Regions from separate parts of the Exiguobacterium sp. 9-2 genome, predicted to be linked through region 4. Evidence: predicted binding sites of a transcription regulator. Region 4 holds the regulator's gene; each other region holds the start of a gene.

The links. Region 4 encodes Rex, which represses fermentation and respiration genes when NADH is low (regulators of the CRP and FNR family bind a similar motif). Its sites were predicted from a motif close to TTGTGAAATATTTCACAA; they were not measured.
Region 1: a site for Rex is predicted at 2,519-2,536, ahead of cydD (thiol reductant ABC exporter subunit CydD). Genes of this name have one in related genera too.
Region 2: a site for Rex is predicted at 3,041-3,058, ahead of pflB (formate C-acetyltransferase). Genes of this name have one in related genera too.
Region 3: a site for Rex is predicted at 4,106-4,123, ahead of VJ374_RS04620 (L-lactate dehydrogenase). Genes of this name have one in related genera too.

The regions. Positions count from the first base shown of each region.
Region 1 covers NZ_CP142850.1:176,812-184,694, forward strand. The annotation lists gene ypfJ (KPN_02809 family neutral zinc metallopeptidase) at 121-963, shown strand; gene VJ374_RS01080 (hypothetical protein) at 1,047-1,214, shown strand; gene VJ374_RS01085 (nuclear transport factor 2 family protein) at 1,487-1,855, opposite strand; gene VJ374_RS01090 (Rrf2 family transcriptional regulator) at 1,878-2,363, opposite strand; gene cydD (thiol reductant ABC exporter subunit CydD) at 2,572-4,302, shown strand; gene cydC (thiol reductant ABC exporter subunit CydC) at 4,299-6,008, shown strand; gene VJ374_RS01105 (cyclase) at 6,133-6,771, shown strand; gene kynB (arylformamidase) at 6,809-7,432, opposite strand; gene kynA (tryptophan 2,3-dioxygenase) at 7,446-7,883, opposite strand, start outside.
Region 2 covers NZ_CP142850.1:620,005-627,887, reverse strand. The annotation lists gene VJ374_RS03260 (diguanylate cyclase domain-containing protein) at 1-480, shown strand, start outside; gene VJ374_RS03255 (hypothetical protein) at 535-1,179, opposite strand; gene VJ374_RS03250 (DEAD/DEAH box helicase) at 1,176-2,348, opposite strand; gene VJ374_RS03245 (hypothetical protein) at 2,377-2,805, opposite strand; gene pflB (formate C-acetyltransferase) at 3,145-5,394, shown strand; gene pflA (pyruvate formate-lyase-activating protein) at 5,429-6,148, shown strand; gene VJ374_RS03230 (hypothetical protein) at 6,235-6,402, shown strand; gene abc-f (ribosomal protection-like ABC-F family protein) at 6,423-7,883, shown strand, end outside.
Region 3 covers NZ_CP142850.1:897,689-905,571, forward strand. The annotation lists gene VJ374_RS04595 (DUF4912 domain-containing protein) at 1-201, shown strand, start outside; gene VJ374_RS04600 (1,4-alpha-glucan branching protein domain-containing protein) at 233-2,416, shown strand; gene rpmG (50S ribosomal protein L33) at 2,521-2,670, shown strand; gene VJ374_RS04610 (5-formyltetrahydrofolate cyclo-ligase) at 2,728-3,273, shown strand; gene VJ374_RS04615 (DUF92 domain-containing protein) at 3,267-4,046, shown strand; gene VJ374_RS04620 (L-lactate dehydrogenase) at 4,210-5,166, shown strand; gene VJ374_RS04625 (GNAT family N-acetyltransferase) at 5,422-5,931, shown strand; gene VJ374_RS04630 (M42 family metallopeptidase) at 6,092-7,129, shown strand; gene VJ374_RS04635 (YqgQ family protein) at 7,113-7,316, shown strand; gene VJ374_RS04640 (ROK family glucokinase) at 7,400-7,883, shown strand, end outside.
Region 4 covers NZ_CP142850.1:2,818,064-2,825,946, forward strand. The annotation lists gene VJ374_RS14670 (S8 family serine peptidase) at 1-1,297, opposite strand, end outside; tRNA gene VJ374_RS14675 (tRNA-Ala) at 1,520-1,595, opposite strand; gene tatC (twin-arginine translocase subunit TatC) at 1,700-2,479, opposite strand; gene VJ374_RS14685 (twin-arginine translocase TatA/TatE family subunit) at 2,487-2,684, opposite strand; gene VJ374_RS14690 (redox-sensing transcriptional repressor Rex) at 2,684-3,343, opposite strand; gene VJ374_RS14695 (ATP-binding cassette domain-containing protein) at 3,511-5,412, shown strand; gene VJ374_RS14700 (hypothetical protein) at 5,394-5,834, shown strand; gene VJ374_RS14705 (flavin reductase family protein) at 5,965-6,558, opposite strand; gene VJ374_RS14710 (DoxX family protein) at 6,578-6,976, opposite strand; gene VJ374_RS14715 (winged helix-turn-helix transcriptional regulator) at 7,160-7,480, shown strand; gene VJ374_RS14720 (flavodoxin) at 7,587-7,883, shown strand, end outside.

The DNA.
Region 1 (7,883 bases), 420 kb from region 4:
GGATATTCCTAGAAAATGCATCAAATCAATAGACTTCTGTTTCATCCATGATGTCCTGAAGCGTTACGTATAAAAGCTTTTGGGTAAAGAACAATAACGAAACGGGTAGGAGGAAAGCGCATGAAATGGAAGGGAAGAGAACGGAGTTCGAACGTCGAGGACCGGCGGGGAATGGGTGGGAAAGGAATCGCCGGTATCGGCGGTGGTGTCGGGATCATCCTGCTGATCGTCATCACTTTGATGGGCGGTAATCCAACTGAACTACTCGGAGACTTAACCGGTGGGGATCAGCAAAATACGACGTATGAGGAAACAGCGCAGGAAAAAGAAGCAGCGGACTTCGTCTCCGTCGTCTTGGCCGATACGGAACGAGTCTGGACGAAAGAATTTAAAGAAGATGGTAAGACCTATAAAAAACCGACACTCGTCTTATATACGGATCAAGTTAGTTCGGCTTGCGGACAAGCAGGGAAGTCCGTCGGTCCCTTTTACTGTCCCGGTGATCAGAAATTATACATTGATTTAAGCTTTTATGATGAACTGCAGACGAAATACGGAGCACCGGGCGATTTTGCGATGGCGTATGTCATTGCGCATGAAGTAGGGCATCATGTCCAGACGTTACTTGGAAAATCGGATGAGATCATGCCACTTCGAAAGCAAATGAGTGAGGAGAAGTTCAATAAATACCTCGTTCGATTCGAGCTACAGGCAGATTATTATGCCGGCGTATGGGCGCATCACGCGCAAGGAGAAAACTTGCTCGAAGAAGGCGATCTTGAAGAAGCGTTGACAGCAGCCAATGCTGTTGGGGACGATACGTTACAAGAGAAAGGACAAGGATATGTCGTACCGGAAAGTTTCACTCACGGCACATCGGCGCAACGAGAGCGTTGGTTCCAAAAAGGCTTTGATAACGGCACGATCGAAGGTGGAGACACATTCAAAGCGAAGAATCTATAAAACGAAGTAAAGACATACCTTTTGAAACATTTTCCAGTCGTTTCCGTAAAGAAGAGAGAAGGATTCAAAGGGGAGTGTCGAAGTTGAAGCACATCAGTCTATTTTTGTTGCTGTATACGGCTGTCGTCGTATTGACGTACATCGTGTCACGATTTGCGCCAAACTTGTTGGTCTACATGGTTTATATCGCGATTGCGTCGTTACTCGTCATCACGGGCTATTTATTGAAACGGCTTGTACTGAAACGTTAAATACCAAAAAGGGGCTGACTCACATGTCGTCCTCTACAAAGATAAGGGTGGCAGAATGATGATCTGCCACCCTTATTTCGTAAAAAAAAGAATGACGCGTCACACGCCACTCCTACAGGAAAAAGCGCATTATGCGCTGCCAGAGACAAATAAGACCCGCTTTCCTGCTTGAATGAAGCAGGAAAACTGGCTTGTGTCTCGCCTGAGGAAAGGGGGTGAAAAGACGCGTCATTCTTTTTTGAGTCAGCCTCTTTCGCTATTTAAAAGCAATCTTATGAACGGAACATCGTCGGATCATCTGGAACGTTCTCCAGGTAAGTGATCCGTCCGTTTTCATCGAGACGTGCGATATCTTTTCCGTCCTGCGTGAAGACGCTACCGTCTGCCCGTTTTCCGCAAACTGCCCAGCGTGTTTCATACGTTCCTGGTGTTGTTTCTTCCCAGCCGGCGTACATGTGCTTAATATCCTGATTCGCCGTGAACACATGACGGACGAATTGTTTCCAGGCGTCGATGCCGTGCTTTGGTTGTCCGTTCAGAACGAACGTGATGTCTGTCGTAAACAAGGAAACGAGATCCTCGAACGCTTGTGCGTCCGTGCGTGACGCGTCGAATAAGTCGAAATAACGATTCAATACCATAGTAAAAACCTCTTTCTGTTCATTAAAAAAGTGTCATCATCCGATCTGTGATTAACGCATGCAACCGTTCTAAATGTTCCGGTGGACAGGAGGTATCGATTGCTTGACGGATCGAGCCGATTGATTCGCGCTTCAACGTCGATTGCCAAGCATCTTCTGCCTCTGTCATCAGATTCGAGAGCAGACCGATCTCCTGTTCCTGAATCCCCATCAAATCTTCAAAGACACCACTTGACGCGTACAATGTCTGTTTGCCCTCAATGGCTTGATAGACATCGAAGATTTGAATTTCTTCTGCCGGACGTCGCAAGCGAAAGCCCCCTTTGACACCAGGTACGGAATACAACAGATCCGCCTGAACGAGTTTTCGTAAGAGCTTTTGGAAATAGGTCGGTGAAGCACCGAGTTGCTGACTAATGAACTCACCGGACAAAACGGCGCGCTCCGGCAGGAAGGTTAAGAGCAACATCGCATAAACGGATTGCTCGACTCCTGTTTTCATTTGCATAGAAAGACTCCTTTCGTTAAACGTGGATAATGTATATCCATAATAGTTCGATGATGAAAAATTGTCGAATGATATGCTCTCACAAAACCGTCACACCTTTTCGACAGCATCTGCATAGCATCCCCGTTCCGGATTCGGTATACTAAATGTACGATATGTGAAAATATTCACTAAAAGTCGTTCACACTTTGTGAAAGGACGTTTGTATATGAATCCATTAAAAGGAATCGTCCAGATTCCACGTAGTATTCTCATTCAATTCATCATTGCGGCTTTCTTAATGGGGGTCGCGGTCGTCGGTCAGTCATACGGCATCGTGTTGACGGTCGATCGCATTTTCCTAAAAGAACAACCGTTTGAAGCCGTCATTCCTTTACTGCTCGTCGTTCTCGGGATGCTGTTGCTCCGAGTCGCTGTGACGTATTGGAACGGTCGTCTCGGTACGACGTTATCGGCACACATGAAGCAGGCGCTTCGGGAAGCACTCGTTGCGAAATATACGAGTCGCTCAGTCGAGATGATGCTACAAGGGCAAGCGGGACAGAAGGTCAGTGTCTTGCTCGATGCAGTAGACGAGATGGACAGCTACTATAGTCAATATTTGCCGAAAGTCGTCCAGACGACGATCGTTCCCTTGATGGTCTTGATTGCGGCATTCAGCTATGACTGGATCACGGGTCTTGTCATGATGATCACGGCGCCGTTCATTCCGTTGTTTTACATCATCATCGGCATCATGACGCAAAAGCGGGCCGATGCTCAACTCGAGAAGATGACGGCATTCTCAGGAACGTTCCTCGATACGTTACAAGGACTGACGACCTTGAAGTTATTCGGTCGCGCGAAACGACAGCGTGACGTCATCGAAAAAAGCAGTCTCGATTTCCGAGATGCGACATTAACGGTCTTGAAGCTCGCCTTCTTGTCGTCATTGATGCTTGAGTTCGTCTCGATGCTCAGCATGGGAATGATTGCACTTGAAGTCAGTCTGCGTTTGATTCTGTTTCAAAGCATCACCTTTATCCCAGCGTTCTTGATGCTCGTGTTGGCACCAGAATACTATCTTGCCTTAAAAGAGATGGGGGCTGCTTTCCACACGGGACGCGGTAGTGTGGCAGCAGCGAAACAAATCGCAGCCGAATTGACGGCAGACGATCGTCCTGTTGCATTCGGTCAATCGGAACTCACGATGAATCGTCCACCACAAATCGTCTTGGATGAAGTCGGCTTTACGTACCAAGAAGGACGTTTTGCCTTGCAAGATATCGGGCTTACGATTGAGCCGTATCAAAAGGTAGCGTTGATCGGTCGCAGTGGGGCCGGTAAATCGACCGTCTTGCAGTTGATTGCCGGACTCGCGAATCCACAAGAAGGACGGATTCTACTCGACGGAACCGAGCGCGGTCAGGTGGAGGAAACAAGCTGGTTCCGTCAGTTGAGCTACATTTCTCAACATCCGTATCTGTATGCCGGAACGCTGGCAGAAAACATCGCGATTGGTGAGCTTCGTCAAGCGACGCCGGAAGAGATTTTCGAAGCGGCGCAGGCGGCAGGGCTCGAGGAGTTGATTGCGACGTTGCCTGAAGGGATCGACACGGTGATCGGAGAAGGTGGACGCGGTCTATCGGGTGGCGAAAAACAGCGTGTTGCGTTAGCACGAGCGTTCTTGAAACGACCGAACGTCGTCGTCTTTGATGAACCGACGACTGGACTTGATGTCAAAACGGAGCGACTGCTCCAACAAGCGATTGAGCAACTCGGACAATCGGCAACGGTCATCACTGTCGCGCACCGTTTGCATACGATTGAACGATCGGATCAAATCGTCGTTCTCGACGGCGGACGAATCGTCGATCGTGGCACCCATGATGAATTGCTTGGTCGCGATTCGGAATATGCGCGGATGCGTAGCGTCCAGAGAGGGGAGGAAACACGATGAAGGAATTATTAGGAGTCTTTCGGTTGATGGTGCATCAAAAACGCGATATCGCCTGGTCGATCTTCTTCGGTGTCCTCGCCGGTGTGACAGCGGTCGGTTTATTCGCAGCAAGTGGTTACCTGATTTCAAAGGCAGCCTTGTTGCCACCGATCCAGACACTCGCCGTCTTGATCGCCCTGCAAAAAGTGTCGAGTCTGACGCGCGCCGTCAGTCGGTATGCGGAACGTTACTATTCGCACCGGGCGACGTTTACGATCCTTAGTGACATCCGAACGTCATTTTACCGTCGTCTCGAGCCGCTTGCGCCAGGGATTTTTGGTAAGTACCGCAGTGGTGACTTACTTGCGCGGATCGTCGGGGATGTCGAGAGTCTACAAAATACGTTCTTACGTGTCCTCTATCCACCGATCGTGTTACTGCTCGTTTTCTTCTGTACGATTTTTTTCGTCAGTTTCTTCTCATGGACGATTGCCGGGATTCTGTTGCTTGGTTTAATTTTGACCGGTTTCTTGATTCCGGGATGGTTCGCGTACCGTGAACAACGCTTCGCCCGTTCAGTCCGTGTTCGACGTGGTGACTTGTCGACAGAAGTGACAGAGTTATTCCAAGGCTATCGTGATTTGAAGATTTACCAACAGCTCGACCAAAAGGAACAGGACTTGAATGCCGTCGCGAAACGGTATGTCGAGGAAGAGAAACGTAATGGTTTACACGCTGTCTCGAACCTGGCCTTAAATACGATGGTGACGTTGATCATCTCTTGGCTTGTCCTCGGTGTGGGTGCCTATCTCGTCGCAAGCGGACAACTCGAGGGAGTTTTCCTCGCTTTACTCGTCATGACATCGCTGACCGTCTTTGAAAATGCGGCACCGATGGCGATCTTACCCGGCTTTTTTGAAGATAGCCGCCATGCTGCGAAACGACTCGATGAAGTCGTGACTGAGCAAGAGGAGCCGACGTACGCTCCGTTCGTCCTCGATCAGGCACCGTCCTTTGAAACGAATGCGCTGACGTTTACGTTTCCTGATGCACCCCGTCCAGTCTTACGTGACGTCACTGTTTCGATTCCGGCTGGTAAGAAGACGGCAATCGTCGGAGCGAGTGGTTCCGGGAAATCCACGTTACTTCAATTGATGTTACGGATGTATCCGACGGACGGATTAACGATTGCTGGACAGGACAGTCAGACGGTTGATCCGGAAGGACTCTGGCAGCACGCGAATGTCGTCCTGCAACAAAATCACTACTTTTATGGAACACTTCGTGATAATCTACTTCTCGCAAACGAAGCAACGACGGACGAAGCGATGCGACAAGCACTCGATGATGTCGGATTAACGACATTCGAGTTGAGTGATCGTGTGTTTGAAAAAGGAGAGAACTTATCCGGAGGAGAAAAACAGCGGCTAGCGATTGCCCGCGTGCTCTTGCGAGAAGCATCGCTTTACTTGCTTGACGAACCGACGTCCTCCGTTGATGCTTTGACGGAACAGATGATTCTCAAGCGACTGTTTGCGCGAGCAATGGACGCGACACTCGTCCTCGTCAGCCACCGCTTAGCGGGTCTTGAAGCGATGGACCAAATCATCGTCATGGATCAGGGTCACGTCATCGAAGTCGGAACGTATGCCGAATTGATGGCACGACAAGGGGCGTTTTATGAGTTAAAACAAGTCGAGCAGTCGGTGTTTGCTCCGATTGGATAAAAAGTATGGAAGGCAATGAATCAAGTAAGGTTCATTGCCTTTTTTATTTACCTTGGAAAAACTGAAAAGACATGACAGTCTACTTCTGAAATGGTAAAGTCTAGAAAAAACGTAGGGGGATTTCATGCATATCACACAATCATCCATCGTCGTCGATCAGACGACCGTTTCATATGATCATTTTCAAATGGGATCCAAACAGGTCTGCTTCTTGATTTCGGGAGCATCGTACGTATACGACCATCCATACTTTTACTACAGTCGAATGGCATTACTCGCGCGAGGCATCGATGTCATCTGCATTCACTATGTGACAGAAGATCTATTTTCAATGTCAGACGCTGAATCAAATGCCTGCATGACGCGCCGGGTTGACTCTGTCGTCTCGGAAGTGCTGACAAAGCATCCATACGAAAACGTTCAGTTTATCGCAAAATCGTTAGGCACGATTCCGCTTGCCGCGTTACTTGCTAAGCCGAGTCTACAGACAGCGCGCTTCGTTTTCTTAACACCCGTCCTAAATGAAGTGGTCGAACAAATCGCCACATCGACGCAAGCTGGACTGATCGTCATTGGCACGGCCGATAAGTTTTATGATGAGGCAGCACTTGAAACGTGTCGGACATCACAATTAATGATCGATGTTATCGAAGGAGCGAATCATTCACTAGACCAAGGATTTGAGGTCGATTCGTCACTTGCAGTTCTCGGACATGTCATTCGTCAGATCGAAGCCAGTCTATTCGAACCGCTACATCAGTAAAAAATCCGTCCAGCAGAGAGGCTGCTGGACGGATTTTTTAGTATGGACGAAGTAAGGCGCGAACGGGACTACCATCGCCGTCGACGAGCGGGAGCGGGACGGCATTCAAGTGGTAATCACCAGGCGTGATCGCATCGAGGACGAGTCCTTCGAGGATATGGATTCCATGCTGTGCCAGTGCGTGATGGGCTGCCATTTCCTTGCTATCAATCGCATCGACGCTTGGTAAGTCAAGACCAATCAGCGAAATCCCGAGTTCTCCGAGACGTTCAGCAAGACTTGGTGTCAACACAGGAATCGTCTCTGGGAAAGTCGATTTGTCGATCCAACCATCCGTTTTGATGATCAAGCGCTGGACGTCATTTAGCTCAAAGCCATCTAAATCAGCGGCTGTGATTTCTGTACGCCCTGGTAAGTAAATGACACGCGCATGTCCGATATAGAGGTTTGGATCCAGGTCGATGATTTTTTGTCCAGCATCATCAAAATGAAACGGCGCGTCGACATGGGTACCGGTATGCAGACTCATCGTAACTTTGCCGACGTTAACGGAACCGGTGTCTGCCTTATTCCATGTCAATGTCGCTTCAAACGGTGTATCCCCCGGCCACGTCGTGACGTGACGATCAAGTGGTTGTGAAACATCAATCCATCGTGTCATCGTTTCATCCTCCTCATAATGTCGTGCGGACCGACCACAGTTCCGGGAAGAACCGGTGGTCGAGCACACGCCGTAGATAACTGACACCAGACGAACCGCCCGTTCCTGGTTTTTGTCCGATGATCCGTTCGACGGTACTCATATGGTTAAAGCGCCACATCTGTTGCTGGCTTCCGATATCCAGTAGTTTTTCACCGAGTTCATACAGATCCCAGTATTGCTCGACATCTCGATAGACGCTTGCCCAAGCGGCCTCGACACTTGCATTCGGCGTCCAGTCTTCCGTGACATCACGCTCAAGGACGGACTCGTCGATCGGTAGTCCATGACGCGCCATCGCCCGGATCGTTTCATCGTAGATGCTTGGTGTCTTCAAGTCTTCGAGCATCATCGGATAGAGTGTTTCATCATGTGCATAGACTTTTAGCATCTGCTCATTCTTGAAACCGAG
Region 2 (7,883 bases), 870 kb from region 4:
TACCATGCCTATCATGATGCTTTGACTAATATCGGAAACCGTCGTTCCTTAGAACGAGATTTCTCAAATCGACTCTCCGATAAGAATTATCTTGCCTTAGTCGATTTAGATGGATTTAAGCAAGTCAATGATACGTATGGTCACGAGGCAGGAGATTATGTGTTAATTGAAGTTGCGAAGCGATTGAGCGAACATACAAGTTCTTCGGAATCCGTGTATCGCCTCGGTGGAGATGAATTCGCGATCCTTTTACAAGCCGATGATGAACTCTCCTTACGCCGAAAATGTAAATCCTTTTTACAATTTTTAAGACGTCCCTATGTCTACAAAGGACAATCTTTATTCGTTTCCGCAAGCATCGGAGTGACAGCGTGTCATGAGGCCGATCTTGAAACATGTTTAAAGCAAGCCGATCTTGCCATGTATCGCGTGAAACATCGGGATAAGAATGATGTCGCTTTATATCGAGCGGACCCATGAAAAAAACCTAGGACATATGACTTTTTGTAGTCAACGTGTCCTAGGTTTTTTGAGTTATTCTTCTGGTCTTGGTGCAATGTTACCTTCTTCGATATCGAGGAGCAAGTCGATTAATTCCGCACAAAACTCTGGATATTGACGAAGTAACGCGTCTTCTCCCACTTCATCCACGAAGTCCGTCAACAAAGCGAGGACTTCTGGTACTAATGCGCGCGCTACCTTCATGTAGGCAATCGCAAAGCGCCACTTCCCAGAAATATAGAGCAGTTTCCCAATCAACAGATCCCCCGGTTCGACTTCGATCTCAGCCAAATCCGTTTGATACGTCTGTTTCGACATTAAATCAACAACACCATCTGCATCGACTTGAAACAGCGAAGGCATCGGGTCAGCTAATCCACGCAAGGCGCGATAGAGACTAGGTGATAGCTCGTCTTTTATCTGCTCGAGAAAACGACCGTGCGGTGTTTTTCCTTGATCATCCGTTTCATAGAAGATCGCCCAGTCAACGAATAAGTCCCGGAACAATTCAGCATCTTTTAAATACCAACGTCCTTCTGTCGCAATCTCTTCAATGAAAGCGACCCAGTCCGTACTGCGTGCTGTTGCTGCTTCCTGATACATTTTCTTCAAGGCTGCATTCATTTCCGCTTCAGAAACCGTCGTCGGAAATGGAATTACTTTTCGATCGTTCTTCATTTCGATCGCCCTTTCCGGTGAGGAGTAGCCGGTCGCTTAATCGTCTGAGGAGCTGTGAATTCACGTTTCGGAATGACTTCTCCGCGGTAAATTTCCATTGGCTCCATCTCGACGCCCATTTGCTTTGCAAGTGTTTTTAAGTGTTTTAAATCTTGATCCGTGACAAGTGCAAGTACCATCCCGTTTGCGTTTCCGCGTCCCGTCCGACCTGAACGGTGTACGAAATCGTCAAGCGACTCCGGTAAATCGTAATGGACGACGTGTGTGACCGCTTCGATATCAAGCCCACGCGCCGCAAGACCTGTCGTGACGAGTAAAGGAAACTCTCCCTTTTTATAAGAACGCAAGGTCTCCATCCGCTCTCGTTTTCCTTTTTCAGCATCTAAAATCCGGTATTTCAGTGAGAATTTACTCAACTCGCCATTCAATGGTCCAAGGAATGAGCGATTGTTGATGAATGTCAGCACTTTTGATCCTTGCATGTTCGCCAGACGACGTAACAATTCCGGTTTCTGACGACGTGAAGTCTCCAAATAACCGAATGTCACTTGTGTGCTGACGGCACGCTCAACACGAATCGTCTCAGGATCATTCGCAAGCGTCCGTCCCCATTCTGCTGTCCGTTCCGGCAATGTCGCTGAGACAAATGCCAGTTGTCGATCGCGTAGCGCACTATTTGCGATTCGCGTCGCCGAGTCACTCATGCCACTTTCATAAATTTGATCCGCTTCATCTAAAACGATCAATTTCACCTTATGCATCTTCAGCTTCTTCGAATCAATCAACTCGACGAGACGTCCCGGTGTTCCGACGATGATTTGCGGCTTTTTCTTCAATCGTTCATATTGTCGCTTTAATTCAACACCACCAATGAATGCACCGGATTTGATACCACTTCCTTGAGCAAATAATTGAATGACTTGATGAATTTGCATGACGAGTTCCCGTGTTGGTGCCGTGATGACGACTTGCACGTGTGGCTCTTCCACTTCAATCTTTTCTAAAGCTGGAATGACATAAGCAAGCGTCTTCCCTGTTCCTGTCGGCGCTTCAGCTAGGACATCTTTTCCTTCGCGCAACAACGGAATCGCTTGTTCTTGAACAGGCATCAACTCTGTAAAGCGCGCCCGTTCCCATGCTTCCTGTAAAAATGGTTTTGTAAAGTTCATAACGATTTCTCCTACTCTCTTAATTCCATCATGCCGTTACGTATTCGACATGATCTCCTGATGCATCACGGTATCCCCGTAATGTCTGTGTATATTCATTTCCTGCGTCGAGCAATCGGATGTGGAACCGGACTTCTCCTTCACCAGCTTCTTCCTCTAAAATCTCGAAGCCTTGGATGACACGATCCTGTAATTCTGCAGCGAGTGCCGGATACACGGCAAGACTGGCATACGTCGCTTTTACGTCCACGGGACGGCGAACAAGCGCAATCCAGTACGATTCATCATAGCCGATAAAGTCTTCATAATCAAAATCATCTTCAAACCGAATCCAGAATCCATCACCTTCAAATTCTGTGATCATCCCAGTTCGCGTCGAACCTTCCGATCCGATTTTCAGTGAGACCCAGTCTCCCGACTGATAATCTCCTTGTTGTGTTAATGACACATACTCCATTTGGCACACCTCCACGTTCTATATTCCCTTTTTCATTGTCAACGATACGTCGTAAAAACACAAGATACCGTAACGTGACATTCCTCACAGTTTCAACTGTGCTAGTGGATCTTTTTCAAATCAGCTCATACAGTTTCGTGAAAATCTTGATTTACCAGGCTTCACCTGTTTTTTAATCTTCACTCTTTCATAAGTACAGAAATAAAGAAAGCCCGTCATATCAACGTTTGGTCACTTGTTAAAATATTCACATGAACGTAAAGGGAATCTCCTTCTCCTTTTGTTACACTATTCACATAAGGAACTGATCATTAGCTCAATTTTAAAGGAGTGGTATCCATGTTATTAGAAAAAACGAGTTTCTGGGCAAACTTTACGTCTGGCGAATGGATCAAGACAATCGATGTTGCAGATTTCATTCGACTCAATCGCACGGAATATACAGGAGATGATCACTTTTTAGTCGGTCCGACGCAAGCGACGGAACGGCTCTGGCAACAAATTCTACAGCTGACAAATGAAGAACGACAACGTGGTGGTGTGTTTGCCGTCGATGCCAAGACACCATCAACGATCCTCTCGCATGATGCAGGGTATCTTGATCCCTCTCTTGAAAAAATCGTCGGCTTACAGACGGATGAACCGTTCAAACGTTCAATTCATCCGAACGGCGGGATTCGGATGGTGAATGATGCCTTAGCTGCGTATGGCTTTGAAGCAGACGAGACCGTCACGAAAACTTTCAGCGAGTACCGGAAGACACATAACCAAGGGGTTTTCGATGCCTATACCCCTGAGATGCGTGCCGCACGTAAAGCCGGTATTATCACCGGATTACCTGATGCTTATGGACGCGGACGGATCATCGGTGACTATCGTCGTGTTGCTTTGTACGGAACGGCACGCTTGATCGAAGAACGTAAGAAGGATTTAAAGGCACGTGGCGGGTTCTTATCTGAATCGATGATTCGCGACCGTGAAGAGATGAATGAACAGTTGCGCGCATTAACGGAATTGACCGAGCTTGGAGCTCGCTATGGTTTCGATCTCTCCCGCCCTGCAGAAACAGCACAAGAAGCATTCCAGTGGGTCTATCTTGCCTATCTTGCTGCCATCAAGGAGCAAAATGGGGCAGCCATGTCACTTGGTCGCGTCTCGACGTTCCTCGATATTTATGTCGAACGTGATCTTGCGGCTGGTCGCTTGACGGAAGAGACAGCACAAGAGCTCGTCGATCATTTCGTCATGAAACTTCGGATCGTCAAGTTCTTACGGACACCAGACTACAACGATCTCTTCTCAGGTGATCCGACGTGGGTAACGGAATCAATCGGTGGAATGAGTGAAGATGGACGATCAAACGTCACGAAAAGTTCATTCCGCTTCTTACACACGCTCTCGACACTCGGTCCGGCACCGGAACCGAATCTAACCGTTCTCTGGTCTACTCAGCTTCCACGCGGATTCAAGGAATTTTGCGCGAAGATGTCGATCGTTTCAAGCTCGATTCAATATGAAAACGATGATTTGATGTTACCGGTTTATGGAGATGATTACGGCATCGCTTGTTGTGTCTCCGCGATGAAGATCGGGAAACAGATGCAGTTCTTCGGTGCTCGAGCAAACCTGGCAAAAGCATTACTCTATACGATCAATGGCGGAATGGACGAGAAGCTCAAAATCCAAGTCGCCCCAGCTACACCATTGATGCTCGATGAAGTACTCGATTACGAAACCGTCATGGCGGCTTATGATCGTCAACTCGATTGGCTCGCGGAACTGTACGTCAACACACTGAATGTCATCCACTACATGCATGATAAGTACAGCTACGAACGGATTGAAATGGCTTTACATGATCCGGAAATCTTACGGACGATGGCATGCGGTATCGCTGGTTTATCAGTCGTCGCTGATAGTCTATCCGCCATCCGTTATGCGACAGTTCGTCCAATCCGAGATGCGGATGGGGTTGCAGTTGATTTCAAGATCGAAGGCGAGTTTCCAAAGTTCGGGAATAACGATGAACGGGTCGATCAGATGGCGGTTGATCTCGTGACGCTGTTCATGGAGAAAATCCGTAAACATCCAACGTATCGCAATGCGCTCCCGACACAGTCTGTCCTGACGATCACTTCAAACGTTGTCTACGGTAAAAAGACAGGAAATACACCCGACGGACGCCGTGCGGGTGAACCATTCGCACCGGGTGCTAACCCGATGCATGGACGTGATACCCGTGGTGCTGTCGCCGCCTTGACGTCTGTCGGAAAATTACCATATGAACATGCGCTCGATGGTATCTCCTACACGTTCTCGATCGTGCCAAAAGCACTTGGTAAGGATGAAGCCACACGTATTCGAAATACGGTCGGATTACTTGACGGATATATGGGCGGTACGACTTCAAAAGGACATCATTTGAATGTCAACGTCTTTGACCGTGAGACGTTACTTGATGCCATGGAGCATCCGGAACAATATCCACAGTTAACGATTCGGGTATCCGGTTATGCCGTCAACTTCATTAAACTGACGCGTGAACAACAGATTGATGTCATCAATCGTACGTTCCACGGTTCTCTCTAAAATGATGTGTAGTATGTGAAAGGAAGTGAGCAGGATGACCTATGGTATGATCCATTCCGTTGAATCATGTGGAACAGTCGATGGTCCTGGCATTCGATTCATCGTCTTTACGCAAGGATGTCCACTACGGTGTCAATACTGTCATAACGTGGATACATGGGAGTTCGGTTGCGGACAGCGTGTCTCAGCAGACGAAGTAGTAAAAGAAGCGATCAGCTATCGATCCTTTTTCGAAGCAACGGGTGGCGGAATCACCTTCTCTGGAGGTGAACCGCTCGCTCAGCCAGAGTTCCTAGAGGCTGCTTTAACAGAGGCAAAACGCCATGGACTGCACACGGTCATCGATACCGCGGGATCCGTCGTCCCGAAAAACATCGACGCGATCCTCGATGCGACGGATCTGGTTCTGCTCGATATCAAGCATATCGACGATGCTGCTTGTCGCGTCTTGACTGGACGGAGTAACGCCAATACACTCGCCTTTGCAAAACGCCTAGCCGAGCGAAACATTCCCGTCTGGATTCGCCACGTCCTAGTTCCAGGTATCACGATGTCGGAACATTTCCTCCGTCAGACCGGCGAGTTCATCCGGACGCTCGGAAACGTCGAGCGCGTCGAGGTACTGCCGTATCATCAACTTGGAGTCTATAAGTGGGAAAACCTTGGTCTTGCTTATCCGTTAACTGATGTGCTTCCCCCTTCACGAGAAGAAACGGATGCTGCGCAAACCCTACTTGAATCGTACTTGTGTTAACGTTTCCAATTTGTTACAATGACATCATAGATTATGAACAGGAGGTACAACACCGAAATGAAGCAATCACTCGTACACGTCGCTTGATGAATGAAATCATCTCTTTCGCAATGCAGTTGCGGATGTCTGACGCTACGAGTCTGCTCTTTTTCGGTGTGACCATCCTCTGGTCATCGCCTTCTTTGAGTTACACTCCGGCACACCATCCGCTCGCTTCGGATGGTGTGTTTTTCATTTCATCTTATCGGAAATGAACACTAAAGGAGCTGCTTTTATGCCTACTGAAACACTTACGATCCAACACCTATCAATGGATTACGACGAACGACGTCTTTTCTCGGACGTCTCCTTTCATATTCATACTGGCGAACACGTCGCTTTGATTGGTCCGAACGGCATCGGAAAAACGACATTGTTACACTTAATCACTGACCAACTTCAGCCGACTGACGGTTCGATCAAGCGTCATTTCAAAAAACTCGGTCTACTATCACAACACTTTGTGGCGGGCGATCACACCGTTCTTGATGTCGTCGAACGAGCGGATGAGGTTCGTTATCAACTTCGCGCTAATGCCATAAATGGTGACTTGACGATTTATCAACAAGCAATCGATCAGGACGCCTTCTCGCTGGAAGCAGATGCAGCACGCGTCTTAAAAGAAGTCAAATTAGAGGAAGCACTCTGGACACACAAAGCATCCAGTTTAAGCGGTGGTGAACAGACGCGCCTCCAACTTGCCTGTCTGCTTCTATCACGACCTGATTTCATCATTCTCGATGAACCGACGAATCATCTGGATCAAGAGACACTCGAGTGGCTCACGGAATGGGTCAACATGTCACGGACCTCGATTCTCTATGTCTCACACGAACGATTCTTCATCGACGCAACGGCTGATGCCGTCATTGAATTATCCGAATCAGGGGCAACGCGATACAGCGGAAACTATCAGTCCTATAAAGAACAAAAGGAACATCAAGCTCTGTCGCAACAACGAGCGTACGAAAAACAAGAACGCACCCGTAAAGAGCTGACACGCATAATTCAAGGATACCGGCAATGGCATCAAAAAGCCTCGAATCAAGCGAGTGAACGCGATCCGTATGCGAAAAAGAAGGCTGCTAAACATGCGACGAAGGTCAAGGCAAAAGAGCAGCAACTCGAGCGTCTACTCGAGGATCGTGTACAAAAACCACAAGTTGCACCGACTGTTCACGTCGCATTCGAACATGAAGCGATTCGTGCGAAACGACTGATTTCGTTCGAACGTGTCTCATTCATGCATGAGACGAAACCGATCCTAAACGACGTTTCGTTTACGGTAGAACGTGGTGACCGAATTGCTGTCATCGGACCGAATGGAAGCGGGAAAACGACCTTACTGCGTCTCATCGAGGGCGAATATGCTCCTCATCAAGGGAACGTAATCCGTCATCCTCGATTGAAGACCGGCTATTTTTCACAAGCCCTCTCCCACTTACCGACATCCGGTACGTTGTTAGAGGCGTTACTTGAGTACGGCACGATGAGTGAAACGGACGCCCGGACGTTGCTCGCCTGCTTTTTATTCCGTCGCGATGATGTTTACCGGTCGATTTCCGACGCCAGTATGGGTGAGAAATGTCGGATCGCTTTCTTACGTCTGTATTTTTCTGGTGCTCACTTGCTTATTCTCGATGAACCAACGAACTATTTGGACCTTGCGACTCGTGAACAAATCGAAGCCGCCCTC
Region 3 (7,883 bases), 1.1 Mb from region 4:
ATCATTGAATGGGGCATTCAAACGATTGATGGAGATTTCGTTCCAGTACTACGTTCGAAACCAGTCGAGACACCACGTGACGAACCAGTCACAGACGGACGCTTCGCCGAAGTCGTGCATCATTGGCAATACGGTGAGGTCGAACAGCCGGAATGGGTCGAGGTATTACGCCCGTATTCTTATTTCGATCGCGTCCGATAATGGAATTAGAGAGAGGAAAGGAAGAGAAGCTATGCGAAAAGGATATTTTTCACTCGTCTTACATGCACACTTACCATATATCCGTCATGAAGAGGCGCATCGTCTCGAGGAACGGTGGATGTATGAAGCGATTTCAGAAACCTACATTCCATTATTGTGGGAAGTCGACCGCTTATCACGTCCGCTCGGTTGGACAGTCAGTATTTCACCGCCGGTCATCGAGATGCTTGCCGATCCACTGATTCAAGACCGCTACATCGAGCATATCGAGGACACATTACGTTTGATTCGTCAGGAACTGGAGCGAGAGCTTGACCAAAAGGAACGAGATGCTCTTTTATTCTATCAAGACCGCTATCAAGATTTATTGAATACGTTCCTTCACTGGGAAAAAGATTTGAACCGGGCATTCCGCCATTACAAAGAGCAAGGCTATCTTGATTTGATCACCTGTACGGCGACACACGGGTTCAGTCCTCACATGTTGTCTGAACAAGCGGCGCGCTCTGAAATTCAGACAGGCTTGAACTGTTTTGAACGCCATTACGGATTCCGTCCATCAGGTCTTTGGATGCCGGAATGTGCCTATACGCCAGGACTTGATCGAATTTTATATGAGGAAGGCATTCGCTATACGTTCGTCGATGAACATTCGATTTTAAACGCCGATCCAGCACCAAAACACGGAATTGGAGCACCCGTCTATTCTCCACACGGTGTAGCACTCTTCCCGCGTGATCAAATCATTTCCGGAAAAATCTGGAGTTCTGTCATCGGATATCCGGGACATCCTGATTATCGTGAGTTTTATCGGGATCTCGCGTATGATCGGGAATGGGATCAAATTGCTGAGTTCATGCATCCGGAAGGCTTACGTTATGATACCGGTTTGAAATTGCATCGTGTAACAGGTGAGACGGATCAAAAAGACTATTACGTACGTGACTGGGCATGGCAACGAACAAGTGAGCATGCAGCAGATTTTGCTCAAGCACTTGGTGAACATTTAGATGCATATCAAGGACAAGACTTCCCGCCATTTCTCGTCACAGCACCATTTGATGCTGAATTGTTTGGTCACTGGTGGTTCGAAGGACCTGATTTCCTTGGTAAAGCGATGGAACGTCTAGAGGATCAGGCGATTGAGTCGATTTCACCAGCTATGTTCCTCGAACGTCACTTCCAAGACATCGATACGGCACATGTCGCGATGGGAACGTGGGGACGAAAAGGCTATGCGGAAGTCTGGATCAACGAGCGCAACGACTGGATGATTCGCCATCTCCACCAGCTCGAAAAGAGACTAGCAGGAATCGTTGCGCGAAATCGTCATCAAGATGCATTGACTGTCAAGGCGAAACGCCAGCTCATTCGAGAATATCTACTTGCTGTCTCAAGTGACTGGCCGTTCATTTTAGACGGACAGACGACAGCACAGTACGCTGCGAACCGGTTCCGTGAGCATATCTTACGTTTTGAAGAAACCGAACGTCGTCTCGATGCACAAGAATTAACGATGGACTGGTTGGAAGGGCGTTATCAACAATATCCGTTCTTGCAAGATGAAGACATTGAACCAGATGTTTTCTTAACGGCTCATGACTATTATGTTGCGGTCAAACGCGATGCTACTTTGAACAAGGATGGTATTCTAATGTTCACTCGGGATTACGAACAATCTCACCGTCCAGTTCGTGATGTAGCTAGACGACTAGCGGCAGCGGGAGAGAACGTCTACGTCGTAACGGAACATCCTGAAGCGTATCGATTCGAGGAGGGTGTGCATGTATACGGGGTACAAGTGACAGGTCTACCGATCGTTCAAACATACAATCAACTGGCTGCGTTAAATCTAGCCTTCTTGCGTCAGGCGCAAGCCTTGGCGAAGATCGTTGACTTCCAAGTCGTCCATAACTTCAATATGGAAACAGCATCAGCTGCCCAGGCAATCGCCAAGATGAAAGAGTTGCCACTAGTCAGTAATGTTTATGATGTCGAGAGTGAGCGTTCTCCGGATCGTTCAGGTGGTCTGGTCGTTGCGTTAAAACGACTTGAAGGAGACGCATTGCGTCAATCGGCTGTCGTTTATCTAGAACGGGAAGAGTCACGCAACGGGGTGGAACAGGAGTATCACGTTGAAAAGAAACCCCTTCGTTTTGAAGAGAACCTTGAAAAACCATATCAACACGTGACGAATCCGAAAAAGAACGGATGAACAGTTGCAATTCCTTTCCTTTCTTGGTACGATACTTGAGTATGCTTAACCTTATGTAAAGCAAAATCACTTGATACATCGAGAGCTAGATAGGAGGGAATTCCATGCGCGTTAAAATCACATTAGCTTGCACTGAAACTGGTGACCGTACTTATATCACTAAAAAGAACAAGCGTAACAACCCAGAGCGTCTTGAGTTGAAGAAATACAACCCACGTCTCCGTAAACACACACTTCACCGTGAAGTGAAATAATTGAGATGGAAGCCGTCACTTCGTGTGATGGCTTTTTTTGTGGAAAGGAAGACAGTTATGAACAAACAAGAAGTACGCCGTCTGATCAAAGAAAGATTAGATGTGATGGAGAACCGTGCTGAAAAGGAACGGTTAATACACGAACATGTTTTGTTATTGCCTGAATGGCAACAAGCGACTTGTGTCGCAATCACGTTAGCATTTCGAAATGAATGTGATACAAGCATATTGATTAAACAAGCGTGGCAAGAGGACAAGACGGTCTTGATACCGAAAGTAGTCGGAGAAGAGATGGTCTTTTATGAATACAGACCAGAAGATCAATTGCAGCATAATCAGATGGGAATCGCAGAACCAATGGATTCAGCTCGTCGCACTACACTTGATCAAGCGGGATTTTGTCTCGTTCCGGGACGCGCCTATCGACGAGATGGCTATCGCTTAGGGTGGGGAGGCGGTTATTATGATCGTGCACTCGTAACATACACAGGTTGTAAAGTATCCATCGCCTTTTCAGAACAGCTCTTTCCAGATTTTGAAGTGGAGGACTTCGATATCCCAGTTGATCTCATCGTCACGGACCAAGAGGTTATCCGATGTTAAGTGTTACGATTTTATTTTGTCTCATTCTCGCCTGGACTGGACGATATTTTCGCTTGTTGACGACAAGCGGGGCTGTCTTGACAATGCTCGTCGGCAGTGGTGTCTCATTTGGATTCGGCTTGAAAGGTTTAGTGGTGCTCTTACTCTTCTTTGGCAGCTCGAGTCTTTTATCGAAAATTGGGCGTTCTAGAAAAAAATCCGTGGACGCGATCGTCGAAAAAGAGGGTGCACGTGACGGATGGCAAGTACTTGCGAATGGAGGAGTAGCGTTCGTCGCTGCTATAGCCTACGCCATGACGATGAATTTTGCATATCTCTTGTTATTCCTATTCGTCATCGCGGCATCGAATGCCGATACATGGGCTTCGGAAATCGGTCCACTCTCAAGACGTGATCCATGGTCTTTGAAAACATTACGACGGGTACCAGCAGGAACGAGCGGAGCGATGTCGTTAATCGGAACGTTAGGAACAATTGCTGGAGCTGCGTTCATCGCTTTAGCAGCGCAGTGGATCTTCTCTCTTTCTTTGACAGAGGCCTTACTTGTGACAGGTATCGGTGTCCTTGGAAGTCTTCTCGATACACTATTTGGAGCAATGTGGCAACGCGTGTATGAATGTTCAGTTTGCGAGGAACGTACGGAAAAACGAGAGCATCATGGACAACCGACAGCTTACGTATCGGGTATTTGGTTTCTTGGAAATGATGCGGTAAACGTCATGACGAGTGGTCTAGCGAGTGGAATCGGGTTTATCATCGTCCGATTCTGGTAAGTGCAAAGTATGACAGGGTAATTCCTTATGTTAGGATATCGATGACACAAAATGGACAAATGTGATTAATTTCACATATTACAAAGAATGTGAAAGATGTTACAATTTATTTGTGAGATAGTTAACAAACTCTTAGAACGAATGAAAGGGTGGACATAACGAGATGGAATTACATGCGAAAGTAACACGGGTGGCGTTAATCGGAGCAGGTGCGGTCGGTTCAAGCTTTGCTTATCAGATGTCAACAGCCGGACTTTGTGAGGAACTTGTCATCATTGACGTCAATAAAGCAAAAGCAGAAGGTGAAGCGATGGACTTGAACCACGGAACCCCGTTTAGTTCTTCACCGATGCGGATCTGGGCTGGAGATTATATGGACTGCCGAGAGGCTGAGGTCGTCGTCATCACGGCGGGAGCTCCTCAAAAACCAGGAGAGACGAGACTCGATCTCGTCGCAAAGAATGCATTGATCATGAAAGAAATGATTCGTCAGATTATGGATTCTGGTTTTGATGGTCTCATCGTCGTGGCTTCCAATCCGGTTGATATCATGGCACATCTGGCTTGGAAATATTCCGGTCTTCCAAAATCACGCGTATTTGGATCAGGAACGGTGCTCGATACAGCACGTCTGCGTCAAATGCTTGGAGAATACTTTCACATCGATTCTCGCAATGCCCATGCCTACATTCTTGGAGAACATGGAGATACGGAATTCGCTGCCTGGAGTAATAGCCGTATTTATGGAAAAACAATTGATGAACTACTTGCTGAGGACGATCGTTACTCTCAAGCAGACCTTGATCAAATCTATATCAACGTTCGGGATGCTGCCTATCATATTATCGAACGTAAAGGAGCAACTTATTATGCGATTGGACTTGGACTTGTTCGAATCGTGCGTGCCATCCTTGGGAACGAGAACTGTTTGTTGACGGTCGGGGCGTATGTAGATGGGCAGTACGGGATTTCCGGCATTCACATCGGAGTACCGGCGATCATCAATCGTCAAGGTGTGCGGGAAATCATTGAAGTCGCGTTGACAGAAGAAGAAATGAAGAAGTTTCATCATTCTGCTGATGTATTGCGTCAGACACTCGAACCTGTCTTGCAAGATTAACGGCGCAAAGCATGACGAAAACCTCATAAATAGAGAGCTTAAAAACTCAAATGGTGATCCTGTATCTTAGTGTCCACCTTTGAGTTTTTGTTATGAGAAAAAAAGAGGCAAACATCACTACTGTATTTAAGTGAAATTAAAAGAGAAAAAAATCTAGGTTTTATTTTACTAGAAAAGGGTTAAGTAAGAGATAGAAGCGTTTTTCCGTTATTATTTGTACGTCATGAAACCCAAAAAAGGAGAGAATCGACAGTCATGTATACTTTTCGAAAATTAACTAAAGAGGATGCAGAACAATACTGGAATCTACGCCTTGAGGGATTAAAGAATCATCCAGATGCGTTCGGTCATTCGTTTGACGATGAACAGCAAACCCCGCTCCGCGAAGTACGAGAAGGTCTAGAAGGAGAACCCGACTCCGATGAGATTTGGCTCGGTATGTTCGACGGCGATGTATTGTTTGGGTTTGGTCAGGTCAAGCCATATGAACTGTCACGTGAATCGCACAAAGCGATGATTTCCGGAGTATATGTTTCGCCTGCATATCGTGGAGGGACCGGTCGTGCTCTAATGGAGGCCTTGATCGACGAGGCGAAGAAGTTACCAGACGTTGAGCAAGTCATTCTTGCCGTATTATCAGGAAATGAAGCAGCGCAAAGTCTTTACGAATCGCTCGGCTTTGAAGTATATGCCGAAGATCCAGACTCCGTAAAATTAGAAGATGGCACATACCGCGATGATATTTGGATGAAAAAATACGTCTAAGTTCATTATATGGTGTGGACAAAAAGCTGTAGCAAAAAAGTGCTACAGCTTTTTCGCGTAGTGGATGTAGGATATCAGTACCGACAAAGAATGAATATTTGTTATCATGAAAACAAAGCGGATAGCACGTTGTAGTCCGATTGAAAGGGAGCGAATGAACATGAAAGAAGTCATACGTACGATTGAAGAGCTGGTCTCGATTCCAAGTCCGACAGGTTCGACGAAAGAAGCGATTACATACGTAGAAAAGCGATTGATGGCAGAAGGCATCACGTATCGAAAACTCGAGAAAGGAGCCATCTTAGCGACTTTGCCTGGTGCTTCAACTCGCACGCGGTTACTGACGGCACACGTCGATACATTAGGGGCAATGGTAAAAGAGATTTTACCAACGGGACGACTCAGTTTATCACAATTAGGGGGCTATGCTTGGACAGCGATCGAAGGAGAGAACTGTCTCGTGCATAAGATGGACGGTCAAACAATTTCCGGTACGATTGTTTTCCATCATTCGAGTGTCCATACGTCACGCGAGACGAACAAAACGGAACGGTCCGCTGATAATATTGAAGTCCGACTTGATATTCGTTCGACGACAGCCGAAGAGACGCGCGTCGCGGGAATTGAAGTAGGAGACGTCGTGACGTTTGATCCGCGTTTCCTCTATACGGAAACTGGGTTTGTGAAATCGCGCCATCTCGATGATAAAGCATCGGTTGCTTTGTTGCTTGAATTGATTAAAGAATGGAAAACCATCGACCTGCCACACACGGTCCAGATCCTGATTTCAAATTACGAAGAGGTTGGGTTCGGTGGAAATGCTGGATTCACGGAAGAAGTCGCAGAATATATCGCGGTCGACATGGGTGCGTTAGGAGATGGTCAGCACTCTGACGAATTCACGGTCTCAATTTGTGCAAAAGATGGTTCCGGTCCGTATGACTTAGCGTTACGTCATCAGCTAACACGTCTAGCACAACGCAATAGTATCCCATATAAAGTTGATATTTATCCGTTCTATAGCTCGGACGCTTCGGCAGCAGTGCGTGCGGGACATGATGTTCGACACGGACTATTTGGTCCGGGGATTGAATCGAGCCATTCTTACGAACGAACACATGAGACGTCATTACAAGCGACCTATGATTTGCTACATGCGTATGTAAAGGAGCCGATGGTCGATGAAGACACTGTATGATGTACAACAGTTACTTAAGACGTATGGAACATTCATCTATCTAGGAGATCGAGCATCAGATATTGCGATGATGATGCTCGAACTTGATGAATTGCAAGAAGCAGGCGTTTTGGAGCAACGTCAGTATGATTCAGCAAAACTCATCTTACGACATGAATTAAAACGTTCACAATCCGATAATGTTTAAGGTTGCGCAACCCTTTGCGCAATACGAGTGTGTCCGTTAAAATGAACAAGTAGACATTATATGAGCATAGGGGAGACAGAGCAATGAAATGGTTACTCGGCATTGATATCGGTGGAACGACAGTGAAGATGGCAATTTTGGATTTGCAAGGCATCATCGTAGAAAAATGGGAAATTGAGACGGTGATCCTGAATGATGGTGCACAAATTCCAGGAGATATTGCAAAATCATTTTTTGAGAAGTGTCAAGAAAGCAACAAACGACCAGAGGATTTTGTCGGAGCAGGTATTGGTGCGCCAGGATTCATCGACTTTAATACGGGTGTCGTTGAAAAGGCAGTCAACATCGGGTGGCATAATTTTGAACTCGTTGGTGAATTCGAACGGTTGACAGGTTTACCGGCAGTACTTGAAAATGATGCGAACGCAGCAGCGATCGGTGAGATGTGGAAAGGTGCCGGTAGTGGCGCAACAGAATTACTCGCGGTCACACTTGGTACGGGTGTCGGTGGTGGTCTGATCACGAACGGACAAATCGTTCACGGTACGGTCGGAATGGCAGGAGAAA
Region 4 (7,883 bases):
TATCGAAGACGGCAATCGGATTCGGCGAATCTTGTTTTTGGTATGCCAAATAACCGGCATCCTGACCGTCGATCGTCAGCGCCATGCCTTCAAGCGTCAATTTCGTATTTTCGAGTGACGCGACTTGGAGCGCCTGGCTCGTCAATCCTGGTGCACCAACGACACCGATATCCGGGTTTGCTGTATATGGATTACCCGCACCATGACCTGCAAACGCCGAGTTACCAGCAGAGATCGCACACAAGATACCGTTGTTCATCGCGTTGACGATCGCGCGTTGCTCCGGATCATCTGCGTTGACGAACGATGCCGTCGAACCCAGGCTCATGTTGATGACGTCCGCTCCAAGTGCGATGGCATCATCGATTGCTTTGATGTAGATATCACTAAATGTCGATGGCATCCCTGGATCGTTACCGAAGACCTTCATCGCAAGGAGCTGTGTTTCTGGAGCGACCCCTTTAATGCCGCCGTTCGCTTCATCCCCGTTTGCTCCGACCGTACCTGCGACGTGCATCCCGTGCATCGATGCCCCCGCACCTAAGTCACGGATTTCGCTGTCGTGATCGGCATAGTTATAGCCGTACGGTACTTTTTCCGTGAAGTACTTTCCTTTTAAGCCTTTTGTTTCTTTCGCACTCTCGACCTTCGAAGAGGTTAAATCCACCTTTGTCTCTGGACTCAAGACCATGTCCTTGTGCGATGGATCAATCCCCGTATCGATGACCGCGACGACGGTTCCTTCCCCTTTGAAGCCATAGTCCTGCCACGTTTCCTTCGCATTGACCATGTCCTTGCTGTACAGCATGTCTGGCTTGGCACCTTTATCGACGGTTGGGCGCGCATATTCGTGCGCGATATGTACACTTTTGACTCCTTCGAGTTGTTTGATATCTTCGATGTCACCGAACTTCACTTCACCACTGAATCCGTTGATGACGGTTGTGAAGCTTTCTTTATATGTAACAGGAATCGCCTTTTTAGCGATAGCTGACTTGACTGATTTTTGGACGCTGACGAGTCGATCCTTGATCGATTCCTTTTCGGCATTACTCAATGTGCTATACCGCTTGTTTTGAGCTTGGGCGATTTGAATCGCCGGTTTTTGTTCCATCTCGATGACGACTCGGACTTTATCCGATTGTTTGTAGTTCTTTTCTTGCCCCGATTTCTTCAGTGAGAGCGCCTGCGGTTTTTGACCCGTCGCTTTGTCTTGCGAGGACAGTGCACCTTGCGCACTGACTAGATTGGAAGACGTCATTAAGACGGCTGCCATAAGTGCAATCTTCTTCTTCATGCGTTCGTTTCCCCTTTTCTGTAAAACCATAGTAGTAATACTAATAAAGCAGTTTAAAGAAAATTCTGTATTTTTAGTTTAATGAAGTTAATGGAAATAAACAATTTATATTTGTCTATTTTTTTAATTTATTTCTTTTTGGTGACATTTTATATTTGGAAGGAATTTAACTGGGAACATAAAAAAACTCCTCGAGCACTCGAGGAGTTGAACGTATGCACTTGGTGGAGACTATCGGGATCGAACCGACGACCTTTTGGCTGCCAGCCAAACGCTCTCCCAGCTGAGCTAAGCCCCCATGAATTATCTTTAGTATACGCATCGCTAACTGCTTTATCAATATAAACATAACGCTTTCATAAAAAAGAATTCCTCCCGAAATTGCTGGAAGGAATTCACGATTCATTTATTCAATTCACGCATCAAATCCGCCTGTCGTTCAAGCTCTGCCTGTTGCTCGAGGATCAAGACCTTTTTATACGTCCGCGCAGAAATCAAGATACTGATTTCATAGAGAACGAACAACGGCACTGAGATCATCAAGTGTGACGTCACGTCCGGCGGTGCGATCAATGCCGCAATGACGAACAGCGCGAAATACGCATATTTCCGATTCTTTCGCATGAAATATGGCGTCACAAGACCAAGACGTGTCAGGAACATCGTCACGACCGGCAATTGGAAGAGAAGACCAAACGGCATCGTCAACCGGATCAAGAAACTGAAGTAGTTTTCGACCCCGATGACTTGCTCGATCCCCAATTCTTTCCCGAGATTCGTTGAGACTTCGAGCAAGAAAGGAAGCAACCAGAAATACGAGAAGGCTACACCAGCCAAAAATAGAAAGAAGATGACTGGAATATATGTCAGTGTTGCTTTTTGTTCCTTTTCATAAAGCCCTGGTCGGACGAATGCCCACAGTTGATACATCCAGAACGGTGACGCTAAAATCAGCGCGATGATGAACGCAAGATTCAAATACAACATTAAAGGATCGGCGACGTTGAAGGCATTTAATCCGATACCGAGCTCTTTTAAGTCCGCTTGCAGAAAACGGACGAGCGGTCGGACGAGCGGAAATGCGACAGCGAACAGGACGACGACGATGAGGAGCGACCAGACAATCCGCTTACGCAGTTCGTCTAGGTGCGACGTCATGCTTTGTTCTTGATCAACCGTCATGATTCAATCACTTCTCTTTCGGTTCGTCCTTTTTATCGTCGTCCATGATGCCGTTCGTGGCATTCTTGAACTCTTTCAATGTTTGACCGGCAGCACGACCGAATTCCGGTAACTTCTTCGGTCCGAAGATGATCAACGCGACGACAGCAATTAATCCGATACTCGCAGGTCCGATACCTAACGTGAGCGGGATAAGGTTTTCCATTATGATTTCACTCCTTCAGCTGATTGCGAATAATGCTTCATGAAATAAACTAACGACTGCAACTCGATCGATAAATCGATGTGATGAACCCGAACGCTCGCTGGCACGTTCAACCGTGCAGGCGTGAAGTTCAGAATGCCTGTCACACCATACTCGACTAACTCATCCGCTACTGACTGTGCGAACTGGGATGGAACCGTCAAGATGGCGACATCGACCTGATTCGCTTCGATTTGTTCTTTCATGTCCGAAACATGATAGATTGGAACGTCATGCGTCGTTGTTCCGACCTTCTCTTCGTCCGCATCAAACGCAACGACTATCCGAGTACTATTATTCTTTAAAAAGTTATAATTTGCAAACGCTGTTCCGAGATGACCGACCCCGATCAAGGCAACATTCGTCACCTCATCTTGATTCAAGGTTTTCCGGAAAAACGTTAAGAGATGTTGAACGTTATATCCATACCCCTTCTTCCCTAGTGCCCCAAAGTAGGAAAAGTCGCGACGAATCGTTGCTGAATCAACCTTCACCGCCTCGCTTAACTCAGCAGAAGAGACGCGGAGCTTACCTGAATTGTATAAACTTTGGATGAAACGATAATATAGCGGCAACCGTTTTGCTGTCGCTTGTGGAATTTTTGTGTCTGGTCCATTCATCCTGCAGTTCCCCCTTCGGCCACATCCATCGTGGCACCCAAATCTTTGCAAAAAGCTTTCTACTCTCCTTGATTGTAAACCACTTCACATAGAGTCACAAATAATATATTCCGCAGGACCTCGCGCTTTTGTTCGTGATAGACTAAAGGGTGGAAGGATGGATGGAAATGATACTCTTACAAGTCAACCAACTCTCGAAATCATTCGGCGTCGAGCCGATTTTAGAAAATATCAAACTAGAAGTACAGGAGCGCGATCGGATTGCGCTCGTCGGACGAAACGGTGCCGGTAAATCGACCTTGCTCAAAATCATTGCTGGCGAACTCAGTCATGACTCGGGTGACATCATGAAAGGTAAAGATGTCAAAATCGGTTATCTCGCGCAGGACAGTGGTCTCGAATCGAACGAGACGATCTGGAACGAGATGCTGACCGTCTTTGAACATCTGCAAGAACAAGAACGAACACTGCGCCGGATGGAAATCGAAATGGGCATGGAGCATATCTTGAACGACCCGGTCGCGTACGATCGTCTCTTGAAGACGTATGATCAAGCGCAACACGACTTCTCAGAAGCCGGTGGTTATCAGTTCGAAGCGAATATCCGCTCCGTCCTGCACGGCATGCGCTTTTATCCGGATGATTACTCGCGCCGGATTCAGACATTGTCCGGGGGTCAACGGACACGGCTCGCCTTAGCGAAGATGCTCTTACAAGCACCAGAACTTCTCATTCTCGATGAGCCGACCAACCACCTTGACATCGATACGCTCGCTTGGCTTGAAAGCTACCTCGGTGGTTATCGTGGTGCCGTCCTGATCGTCTCGCACGACCGGTACTTCCTCGACCAAGTCGTCAATGTCGTCTATGAATTGTCGCGCAATGTCTGTCGTAAGTTCACGGGGAACTATACGAAGTACTTGGAACAAAAAGCAGCCTTATACGACCAGGAAATGAAGCAGTTCGAACAGCAGCAAGAAGAAATCGCAAAGATGCAGGACTTCATTCAACGAAACATCGCTCGGGCGACGACGACAAAGCGTGCTCAAAGCGTTCGAAAACGGCTCGAGAAGGTCGACCGGCTCGATCGACCAGATGGAGATGAACGCAGTACGGTCCTCTCCTTCCCAATCGAAAAACAGAGCGGGAATGACGTTCTTCAAGTCAATCAATTGGCAATCGGTTACGAAGAAGCTGTCTCAAAAGACATCACGTTCCGCTTGCAACGCGGCGAATCACTGGCACTCGTCGGACCGAACGGAATCGGGAAGTCGACGCTCTTAAAAGTCCTCGTCGGTCGTTTACGTCCTCTCTTCGGTGATTTCCGTTTCGGAACTGGCGTCTCGATCGGGTATTACGATCAAGAGCAAGCGGAACTCAATGACCGGAACCGTGTCATCGATGAGATTTGGAACGAATGGCCACTGATGCGCGAACAAGAAGTCCGTTCTGTGCTCGGACAATTCCTGTTCAGCGGCGACGATGTCTTCAAAATCGTTCATGAATTGTCTGGTGGCGAACGCGGACGTCTCGCGCTCGCAAAACTGAAACTCCGGAAGACTAACGTCCTCATCCTTGACGAGCCAACGAACCACTTGGATCTTGATTCGAAGATGGTCCTTGAGAACGCTCTCGTCGACTATGAAGGTACGCTACTCTTCGTCTCCCATGACCGCTACTTCATCGATCGGATCGCGACACGCGTCATCGAGATGAGTGAAGCTGGTGTGACAGAATACCTCGGCGATTATTCGTACTACACAGAGAAGAAGGCCGAACAAGAAGAAATCGCTCGCCTTGAAGCCGAAGAGGCAAAAGCGGCAAAAGTCACGGCATCGAAGACGATCGACAAAGAAGCACAGAAAGAAGAAAAAAAACGCCGTCAGCAAATCGAACAACTCGAACAAGATATTGAACGGCTCGAACAGCGTTCAGCGGAAATCGAACAGTTGCTTTGCGAACCGGAAGTCTTTAATGATATTCCAAAAGCGACAGCGTTATCTGCGGAACGGGACCAGATCGATGTCGATCTACTCGAATTGATGGAACGATGGGAGAACCAACACTGATGCGGACGAAAAGCTTTTTCATTAACTTGATTCAAGGACTGCTATCCGGCATCCTTTATTTCGTACCGATGTATGCGGACTACGTGTCGACCTTCATCCGGCCGGATGCTTTTAATGCCGCGCTTCCTTTGTTTCTCCTGATTTCTTGTATGATTGGTCTCGTCATCCAGACATGGAGCGGTCTTTTCGTCAGTTTACTCTCGGGATTATGCTGTACGCTCCTGACGACACAGCTATTCGTCGAACTCACTGACCCGTTGATCCTATCGTATTACGGTAGTGTCTCACCGCTCACCGCTTTCTTGATCAGCTGTGTCGGCATTTGGGCACTCGCAATCGTCTTTTATTTGCTCGATGGCTATCAGTACAGTAAACGTCATGGTCTTGAAGCCTCTTCAAACGAAATCGATTCGCAACCTTGAAGTCCGATCGATGAATCAGATGAACGACATGAGAAAAAGGAGTGGAGATTCCGGTAGCTAGACCGGTATCTCCACTCCTTTTGTTTGAATCAAAACGAATCGTACGATGAATCGAGCATTCACACTACTATCATTTTGTCGGTCGGGCAATCGTAAACGTCTTCCCGATCGTCGCATAATCATTCCCTGCTAAACGAGCGACAGCCTTCAATCCTGCTGCGTCAATCCGGAACGACTCGACGAGTTCATCCGCGAGGTGATAGCGCAGTACTTCCCCGATCAACAGATCGGCACCTTCTAGCTCGACGTGTTGCGTTAAGCGCATCTCGAACCGGATTTTCGCTTCCGCGATTCCGGGCACGTCGATTGCATCGCTATCGACGAGCGTTAAATCCGTCCGTTCGAGTTCACTTTCACCGTAAGCGAGTGGCGCAGCCGTCTCATTGACTGCGTCGACGATTTCTTCGCTGACGATATGGATGACATAGCTTTGTTTTGCTAGGATATTACGTGCCGTATCCTTTTGTCCCTGATCCGTCCGTTGTACGGCAATCACCAGTTGTGGCGGACTACTTGATGCGACCGTAAAGAAGGAAAAGGGGGCGGCGTTGACCGTCCCGTCTTCCCCTAGCGTCGTCACGAAGGCAATCGGACGCGGAATGATGCTTCCGATCAGTAATTTATAATTGTCTTTTGCGCTAAGCGTTGATGCCTCGAACTTCATGAATGACCCACCTTTTTCCTCACCCGATGAGTGCAGCGAGTGAATAGTCTCCAGCACCGATCATCGCCACTCCAAGGGCGATGACGATCAATGCCATGTTGTATTCGTACCCGTTCTGCGTCACCCAGTAACCATTCGCACCGTGTACTTTAACGATCGCGACAAGCATCGAACCGATGATGAGGATTGCAGCGATCCAGAGGAATACACCGCCTGCAAACAATAATCCACCGATTAATTCAGCAAGACCCGCTGTAATTGCGAGTGCTTTCCCTGGCTTCATGCCGATTGATTCGAACCAACCGCCTGTTCCAGCGATGCCGTGTCCACCAAACCAACCAAATAATTTTTGTGTACCGTGTGCAGCAAATGTTAAACCGATGATTAAACGAATGATTAAAAGTCCTGTATCCATCATTTCTCTCTTCTCCTTTTACCTAATGTTTTTAAGTTACTTTAAGTAACTCGATAAACAGACTATATCTTATCACTTACTAAAAGTAAATAGATTTGTTTTAGTTCTTTTTGTTACATTAAGTAAAATGATTCGATTTTTTTAGCAGAAGCGGGTATACTACAACTATAGAAAGGATGAGTGCTGATGGAAGAAGTCGCAATCCAACCGGCTCTTTGTCCCAAAGTCGAACATGCCTTTGAAATCTTAGGTAAGAAATGGACAGGTCTGATTTTACGTCACTTGTTGACGAAGACATGTCGTTTCAATGAGATTCAAGATGCCATCCCCGAATTATCAGGTCGTATGCTCACGGAACGTATGAAGGAGCTCGAAGCGGAAGGCATCGTCATCCGGACTGTCATTCCCGATCGTCCGATTAAGATTCAATACAGTTTGACCGACAAAGGGCGTCAACTCGAACCGGTCATTCGTTCCATTGAGGAATGGGCCGAACTACAAGACTAATGTATGAAAAAGCATCTTCTTCGGAAGGTGTTTTTTTATATGATCTTTTGACATTGATAATCATTATCAATTAAAGTAAGGAAGTACAGCGAAAGGAGGAACATGCATGCAGATTGCAATTGGATTCGTCAGCATGTCCGGTAATACGGAAGATATCGTCTCGATCATTCAACGTGAGCTCGAGCAACACGATGTCAACGTGACGATTACAGAACTGGATCAATTCGTCGGGGAGGATCTATCACGTTTTGATGGTCTATTACTCGGCTCATATACATGGGGAGACGGTGATTTACCGTATGAAGCAGAAGATTTCGTCGAGGAGCTACGGGAACAATTTTTAGACGGGATGCCGGCTGCTGCTTTTGGCTCGGGTGATCTTGATTATCCGAAGTACTGCGCA